2 regions of the Sphingobium sp. SCG-1 genome follow, and region 1 is predicted to be linked to the other one. Evidence: predicted binding sites of a transcription regulator. Region 1 holds the regulator's gene; the other holds the start of a gene.

Evidence for each region. The regulator LexA, encoded in region 1, represses DNA repair genes until DNA is damaged. The targets are predictions, from matches to a motif close to GTTCCNCNCTTGTTCT.
Region 2: the regulator LexA is predicted to act here: its motif matches at 2,277-2,292, upstream of uvrA (excinuclease ABC subunit UvrA).

What each region holds. Positions count from the first base shown of each region.
Region 1 covers NZ_CP026372.1:2,365,746-2,370,169, forward strand. The annotation lists tRNA gene C1T17_RS10830 (tRNA-His) at 1-77, shown strand; gene C1T17_RS10835 (Glu/Leu/Phe/Val family dehydrogenase) at 180-1,229, shown strand; gene lexA (transcriptional repressor LexA) at 1,404-2,102, opposite strand; gene glp (gephyrin-like molybdotransferase Glp) at 2,181-3,356, opposite strand; gene moaC (cyclic pyranopterin monophosphate synthase MoaC) at 3,353-3,841, opposite strand; gene trpC (indole-3-glycerol phosphate synthase TrpC) at 3,838-4,424, opposite strand, start outside.
Region 2 covers NZ_CP026372.1:3,257,303-3,261,726, reverse strand. The annotation lists gene uvrA (excinuclease ABC subunit UvrA) at 1-2,266, opposite strand, end outside; gene C1T17_RS14945 (UrcA family protein) at 3,038-3,388, shown strand; gene C1T17_RS14940 (glutathione S-transferase family protein) at 3,449-4,096, opposite strand; gene C1T17_RS14935 (alpha/beta hydrolase family protein) at 4,151-4,424, opposite strand, start outside.

The DNA of each region.
Region 1 (4,424 bases):
GCGATCGTAGCTCAGTTGGTTAGAGCGCCGGTTTGTGGTACCGGAGGTCGTGGGTTCAAGACCCATCGGTCGCCCCATTTCGTTCGCGGCGAAGCGCACCTCCATCAATGGTTTTCCTATAGCTTTTTGCCCTCTGGCGATTTATTGCGCGATCTAGTAATTTTGTTACGAGGATCAAAATGGGCGCGGCTTGGGATCTACCAGACTTCGATGACCACGAGGGTGTCCACCTATTTCGTGACAAAGCTAGCGGCCTGACAGCGGTCATTGCGATCCATTCGACTGCGCTTGGACCAGGTGCTGGAGGCACCCGTTTTTGGCATTATCAGCACCGTACGGAAGCGATCACTGACGCTCTGCGATTGTCGCGAGGTATGAGCTACAAGAACGCTATGGCGGGCTTGCCGATGGGTGGCGCAAAGGGCGTCATTCTGGCCGATGCAGCCAAGACCAAGACTCCAGCAATGCTGGAGGCGTTCGGGCGCGCCGTGGACTCGCTGGGTGGTCGTTATGTGACGGCAGAAGACGTTGGCATTTCCGAGGTGGATATGACGGCAATTGCTCGTGGCACCAAGCATGTGTCTGGCCTTCCGGTGGGTGACGGACATGCAGGCGGCGATCCGGGGCCCTTTACCGCTTATGGCATCTATTTGGGTGTAAAGGCGGCTGTCCAACAAGGCTTGGGCAAGAGCGATATGAAGGGCATTCATGTCGCCATTCAGGGCGTGGGTAGCGTCGGCGGCGGTCTTGCCCATTACCTTGCCAGGGACGGAGCACGGCTTACGCTGGCGGACGTGAATCAGGATCGGGCCAGAGCGCTTGCGAACGAACTTGGCGGGGAGGCCGTGGAGGCTGACGCTATCATCGGCGTCAGAGCGGACGTATTTAGCCCCAACGCGCTCGGCGCCATTCTCAACGAGTACAGCATTCCCTTACTCAAGGCGGGCATCGTTGCGGGCGGCGCAAACAACCAACTCGCAACCCCGGCTGACGCTGAACGGCTGCATGGGCGCGGCATTCTATATGCGCCCGATTACGTCATCAATGCGGGCGGGATCATCAACGTCGCGCTGGAATATCTGGGGCAGGGCGACCGCGATGAAGTCAATGGTCGTATTGAACAAATTCCCGATCGTCTGCGTGCCATCTGGGCTGACAGTGCCGCCTCCAACCGGCCCGCAGCAGATGTTGCAGACGCCATGGCGCAAAAGCTGATCGGTCGCGCCTGACATGATGTCGGGCGCTTAAGCCTGCGGATCGACGCCGCTATTTATGGGAAAGCGGAAACCGCACGCGCTTTACGTTCGCGATTTCTCCGCTTTCCGCAAAGGCGCGAGGCGGTAAGTGAGCGTTGATGATGACCAGCGCCGGTCCCAATCGACAGGGGCGCTATTCCGGTCAGCCTAATTATACCGGCGCAGAAGACCCGCAAGTTTGCCCTGAACGCGAACTTGCCGCGCGTCGTAGATTTGCGGCTCATAAGCGCTGTTGGCGGGATCAAGACGAACACGCGGGCCGTCTTTACGGAAATATTTGAGAGTAGCTTCCGCGTCGTCAATTAACGCAACCACGATCTGCCCATCTCTCGCCACTTCAGTGCGCTGAATCAGCGCGAAGTCGCCGTCCAAAATGCCTGCTTCCACCATGGAGTCGCCGGAAACCTCAAGCGCGTAATGTTCACCGGAACCCAACAATGCGGCGGGCACGGAAAGCATGTTCTGACCTTCCATCGCCTCAATCGGTACGCCTGCCGCAATGCGCCCATGCAACGGAATTTCGATGACATCATTCGCTGCAATCGGAACCGAAGGCATGATCGCCCTCGCAGGCGTCTTTAGCGGAGATGCCAATGGAACAACCGCTGCAGCCCTCCGCAATTTATCGAGCCCCTCGGGAAGCTTTAAAACCTCCAAGGCGCGGGCACGATTAGGCAATCGCCTGATGAATCCGCGTTCTTCGAGCGCATTAATCAGCCGGTGAATTCCGGATTTAGATCGAAGGTCGAGTGCGTCCTTCATCTCCTCAAACGAAGGCGAGACGCCGCCTTCATCCAGGCGATTATGAATGAACGTGAGCAATTCCTGCTGCTTGGAAGTAAGCATCGTGACCTCATCCTGTAGAACGGATGAAGAACGTATAGGAAACACATTAGGTCAGGTCAAGCAGGTATGTGGGACTGCCTAAAGCGGAATGATGCTCACCGTCTCTCCAGGCATTGCGGCCGGTGAATGAGCCTTCCTGACGATCAGGCAATCGGCCTGCGCCAGAGCTTTTGTGGCGGCGCTGTCCTGCGCTGTCAGTGCGACGGCACCTTCTCGCGTAAGGCGAGCACGGAGATACTCGTCGCGATCGCCCGCAGACCCGAGTGGATTGGCCAGCGGCGCAGAACTGATGAATGGCAAAACTTGCGGATTTCCGAGCAAGTGGCGAATTAATGGTAGCACGAATAATGTTGCCGTCACATAGGCGGAAACCGGGTTTCCCGGTAGCCCCAAGAAAGCAGTTTCGCCTAACTTGCCTGCGATCAGAGGTTTCCCCGGCCGCATCCGGATTTTCCAGAAATCCAGCGTCCCACCCGCAGCCTCGAACGCCGGGCGAACAAGATCGTGGTCGCCGACCGAGGCTCCGCCGGTGGAGACGATCACGTCGGCATGTCGCGCACGATCAAACGCGGCGGTCATGGCGTCCAGATTATCAGCAACAATCCCGAGGTCTTCCACATCGCACGCGAGGGTTTGAAGCAGAGCCGACAACATGACGGTGTTCGATGACGGGATTTTACCAAGAGGGATTGGCGCGCCCGGAGCAACAAGTTCATTGCCGGTTGCAATGATCGAGACGCGCGGCTTGCGACGGACGGGAAGTGCTCCATGGCCGCCAAGCGCCGCCAGGCCAAGCTGGGCCGGCCCCAGCAAGCTTTTGGGTGAAAGCAACATATCGCCTTCGGTAAAATCGGAACCTCTGCGACGGACGTGAAGCCCAGGCAACAGGGGATCGCCAGCGGATTGCGACACGTAATCCTCAACCCGCGTTGCGTTTTCCTGTATCAGAATGCTGTCCGCGCCGGGGGGAACTGGTGCTCCGGTAAAGATGCGCGCGGCCTCTCCGGACACAAGCGGTGGCGGCAGTGGGCCTCCTGCAGCGCTCTCCTGTGTCACGCGCCATGGCCCGGCACCCGCGGCAACGGCATAGCCATCCATGGCGGACAAGTCGGCGAATGGCTGATCTCGGAGGGCCATCACATTGGCGGTCGTCCAACGTCCCACGCAATCGGCAAGCGGCGTCTGTTCTGTCGGCAGCATCTCTGTAAGTGCGAGAAGACGCGCTTGCGCTTCTTCGACCGGCAGCAGGCTCATTTCTTTATTTTAACCTTTGGCACAGGCCAGTCACCTGACTTGCCGCCTGTCTTAGATTGCAGGGATATGCCGCCAATCACCATGCCCTTGTCGAGCGCTTTGGCCATGTCATAGATGGTGAGCAGGGCCACCGACGCTGCCGTCAGCGCCTCCATCTCAACCCCAGTCTGCGCGGCGGTGCGCGCCGTGGCGGTCACGTCGACGCCGGTCGCGTCCAGCTTGAAGTCGATTGCGACGGCGCTCAGGGGCAGCGGGTGACAGAGCGGTATCAAATCCGATGTTTTCTTGGCCGCCATGATCCCGGCTACGCGCGCGACAGCCAAGACATCGCCTTTCTTGACAAGACCTTGAGCGACGGCATCGGCGGCTTCGGCGCTCATATCGATCCGGCCAGTGGCGACGGCTTCGCGCACCGTGACGGATTTCGCGGCGACATCGACCATGCGCGCTGCGCCATCCTCGTCCAGATGCGTAAGTCCGGTCATGCGTCGAGCAGCGCCCGTGTCGCCGCTTCGACGTCCGCCTGCCGCATCAGCGCTTCACCAATGAGGAAACAGCGGACCCCACGTTCTGCCATTGCATCAAGGTCGGCGCGTGTCGTGAGGCCGCTTTCCGCAACGAAGGTGCAGTCTGACGGGGCGCGGTCCACCAACTCGTAGGTCCGTGCGAAATCCACCGAGAAATCCCGCAGGTCGCGATTGTTGACTCCGATCAGCCGCGACTTCAGTTTCATCGCGCGCTCCAATTCCTGGGCGTCATGGACTTCGACGAGAGCATCCATCCCAAGCAAAAGAGCTGCGTCTTCGATCTCGGCCATCTGCGCGTCGTCCAGCGCGGCCACGATAATCAGGATTGCGTCCGCACCGATGGAGCGGCTTTCCAGCACCTGCCATGGGTCCACTATGAAATCCTTGCGTAGGACGGGCAAGGCACAGGCGGATCGCGCGGCCATGAGATAATCTTCATGCCCAGAAAAATAGGGCGCGTCGGTCAGTACGGAGAGGCAAGCCGCCCCGCCTGCTTCATAGGCAACGGCATGAGACGCGGGATCGAAGTCGGCGCGGATCA
Region 2 (4,424 bases), 890 kb from region 1:
TGAAGCTGAAGCGACCGGGCTTGTAGCCGCGCGCCTGGCTTTCCGGGAGCCCAGCGAACCAGTCGCGAATGTTGGTGAAGCTACCCGTGTAGGTTGCCGGGTTAGAGCGAGGCGTGCGGCCGATCGGCGATTGATCGATGTCGATCACCTTGTCACAATATTCCAGGCCCGTCACCTTGTCGTGCGCGCCCGCGATGATCCGTGCGCCGTTCAGCGCGCGGGCGGAGGCGGCATAGAGCGTGTCGATCGTGAAGCTCGACTTGCCCGACCCCGAAACGCCGGTGACGCAAGTGAATGTGCCGAGCGGAATCGAGGCGGTAACGTTGCGCAGATTGTTAGCGCGCGCTCCGTGAACGGTCAGCTTCTTGCCCGAGCCCTTGCGGCGCTTCGTCGGGACTTCGATCCTGCGAGTGCCGTTCAAATAATCGGCGGTGACGCTATCCTTATGCGCCAGCACCTCGGACAGGGTGCCCTGCGCGACGATTTCGCCGCCATGCACCCCCGCGCCCGGACCCATGTCGACCAGATAGTCCGCCGAGCGGATGGCGTCCTCATCATGCTCGACGACGATCACAGTGTTGCCGAGGTCGCGGAGCCGCCGCAGCGTTATCAGCAGCCGGTCGTTGTCGCGCTGATGCAGGCCGATGCTGGGTTCGTCGAGGACGTAAAGCACACCGGAAAGACCAGAGCCGATCTGGCTGGCTAGACGGATACGCTGGGATTCGCCGCCGGAGAGCGTGCCGCTGGTGCGGTCTAGATTGATGTAGTCGAGACCGACATTGTTGAGGAAGCCAAGGCGCTCTACGATTTCCTTGAGGATAGCCTTCGCGATCTGGTTCTGCTGGTCGGTCAGTTGCGCGGGCAGGGTACTGAAGAAGCCCAGCGCATCGACTACGCTGCGCCGCGTGGATATGGAGATATCCTCACCCGCAATCTTCACTGCCCGCGCTTCGGGTTTCAGGCGCGCGCCATGGCAGGTCTCGCAGGGTTGCGCGGTCTGATATTTGGACAGTTCCTCGCGCATCCACGCGCTCTCGGTCTGGAGCATCCGGCGATTGAGATTGCCGATGACGCCTTCGAATGGCTTCTTGACGTCATAGGATTTGCGACCATCCTGAAAGCGCAGTGTGACGGGTTTCCCGCCAGTGCCGTGCAGAATGATGAGCTGCACTTCTTCGGATAGATCCTGCCACGGCGTGTCGAGCGAGAAGCCGAATTCGCGCGCAAGCGACGCAAGCACCTGCATATAATAAGGACTGGGCGGGTTGGACTTTGCCCAAGGCACGATCGCGCCTTTTTTGAGGCTCAGATTTTCATTAGGTACGACGAGTTGCGCGTCAAACAGCAGCTTTTCGCCTAGTCCGTCGCAGGCGGGGCAGGCGCCCTGGGGTGCGTTGAACGAGAAGAGCCGCGGTTCGATCTCCGAAATCGTAAAGCCGCTGACCGGGCAGGCGAATTTCTCCGAAAACACGATGCGGTTGGCCGGGATGCCCGTGTTCTTCATCTTGCCCGATGATTGCGTTTCGTCTTTGCGGCCGGGTACGTTGCCGTCGGCGAGATCGACATAGGCGAGCCCCTCGGCCAGCTTCAATGCCGTCTCGAAGCTCTCGGCGAGGCGGGTCTGGATATCGTCGCGCACGGCGATGCGGTCCACGACCACTTCGATGTCGTGCTTCAGCTTCTTATCGAGCGCGGGCGCATCCTCGATCTCATACATTTCACCGTTGATGCGAACACGTGTGAAGCCCGCTTTTTGCCATTCGGCAAGTTCCTTGCGATACTCGCCCTTACGGCCGCGCACGACCGGGGCGAGAAGGAAGAAGCGTGTGCCTTCGGGCAGTTGCATCACGCGGTCGACCATCTGGCTGACGGTCTGCGCGCTGATCGGAAGGCCGGTCGCGGGCGAATAGGGGATGCCGACGCGCGCCCAGAGCAGGCGCATGTAATCGTATATTTCGGTGACGGTCGCCACCGTCGAGCGTGGATTGCGGCTGGTCGTCTTCTGCTCGATACTGATCGCCGGAGACAAGCCGTCGATATGCTCGACATCGGGCTTCTGCATCATCTCCAGGAACTGGCGCGCATAGGCCGAGAGAGATTCGACGTAGCGGCGCTGTCCCTCAGCATAAATCGTGTCGAACGCCAGCGAGGATTTGCCCGATCCCGACAGGCCCGTAATGACAATCAAGCTGTCACGCGGCAGATCGACGTTCACGCCCTTGAGATTATGTTCGCGCGCACCACGCACGGAGATGTGAGTCAGCATGGGCTGATTTGTTCCATATTTGTTCGTTTGAAGCAAGTGGCGCGTGGCCTGAACTGTTTCGTAAATATGGGAGCAGTTCGGCACGTCGACAAGATTCCCAAGCTTGTTGCAGTCCGAATGTATGTCGGGGAGAATTTATTTCGTCATAAGGCATATGCACGAAAGCAAACGATTTCGTAGGGTTGGCACTAATGCGAAAGCTTGAGCCTTTTGCGGCGTCATTTTATAATCTTTTAACGCTATACTAACGTAATTTCTAAGCTTAGGAGCGCGTTCAGCCGATTCGATGTCGTTTGCCGAAACGACAATGCCGACTGTCGAATACGGGATTTGAGATTACGAGGGTTAAGGTAAGAACAGCGGTAAGCCGCTATCGTTCTAAGCCGACGACGCGAAGACATTGAGAGATCCTGAAGTGCCCGACAGCATAGCCAGGATACGCCCCCGGTCATCCCTTGCACCGGGGGCGTTTTTATTCCTCCGCAAGCCCGCGCATCAGCCAACTAAAATCTGCCGTTACGGAAAGCTGGATTTTCGTCGACGTTAGTCGTTACGCCAATGTCGTTCATCGATACCGCCGTCGTTTGTAGATGCCGGCGGATGCTTGTCGATATGCCCGAGCACCGAAAATCATACAGGCCTAAACAGAGCGGGCAGGACGGATCGGATGGTCTCTCGATGATCGACGATCCAGCCGCCCAGGACGATCTGCCGCCCCCCAATATGGGCAGACCCGCTCTCGGCCGAAAATCATGTTAGAGGAGACTTTCCATGTTCACATCACCCAAGACCAGGAGCGTTACCGCCGCTCTCGTCGCCGCCGCAGCCCTGATCGCCGGCACCCCTGCCTTTGCCGGAACCTTCGAGTCCAACGGCAAAACAATGGAAGTACGATACGGGGATCTTGATCTGACCAAGGCCAAAGGCCGTGCGGAACTCAAGGGTCGCTTGTTCCATGCCGCGACACGCGTGTGCCCCTCGATGGACTTCCGGGAGGTGCAGGCTTGTCGGACGAGAGCATTGCGCAATATTCAGGAACCAATGGCTACGGCGATCGCTGCGGCGGAAAGCCGCGCCCGTTTTGCCGATGCCAGCGTGACAAAGCCTGTCGTAGGAAACTAATGTCAGAGGACTAAGTGACTCCCGGCGCAGGATACGCCGGGAGTCACTATTATCTGCACCTCAGTTCGCGGATACACTCTCTGCGTTAGCCTTGGCTTCGGCGATCAGGGCGTTGTCGATTTCCTTCGCGCGTTTGTAAGCAGGCCTCGCCCTCAGCCGTTCTGCATAAGCTGCGAACGCGGGGCGAGTGGGTATCGAACCGAACCCAAGACCCCAATCGACCTGCGAACCAACATAGACGTCTGCGGCCGTGAACCTGTCACCGCACACCCACTCCTTGCCTGCCAATGCCGATTCCAGACCGTCCATCGCTGTATCGAAACTACCGTAGCCCATCATCATTTTGCGTTCCGCGGGTGCTTCCCACTGCATCGCCCGGTTGGTGACGGCCGCTTCCACCGGACCTGCGGCAAAGAACAGCCAGCGATAATAATCCGCCCGCTCGTCAGCCGTTGGCGCAAGGTTGGCCTCTGGGAAAGCTTCGGCAAGATAGGCGCAGATTGCTGCGGCTTCTGTTACGATCTTGCCACGATGGACAATGGCTGGAACCTTTCCCATGGGGTTCACTGCCAGATAATCTGGCGCCTTCATCGTCGTGCCATAGTCCAACAGCACCTGTTCGTAAGGTGCACCCACTTCTTCCAACATCCAGCGAACGATCTGCCCACGCGACATGGGGTTCGTGTAGAAAGTAATCGTGTCAGCCATGCTTGATCCTCTCTCTTGATTCCTGGAACATATCACGAACGAGAAAGGCCGCAATCAGGGTTTTGGCTGAGTACGATATTTGTCGAACCATGCCAGGATCGCTGCGGCCTTGGCGGCGGACTGCGAGGGGCGGGATGTGAAGCCGCCGTGGCTTGCGCCTGGCACTTTCACCAAGGCGGTCGGTACGCCCTGTATCTGGAGCGCGGCATAATATTGCTCCGACTCGCTGACGGGCGTGCGGTAATCCTCGCTACCGACGACGACCAGCGTCGGCGTCTTGACGTTGCCAACAAGGCTCAATGGCGAGCGGGACCAGTAGGACATGGGG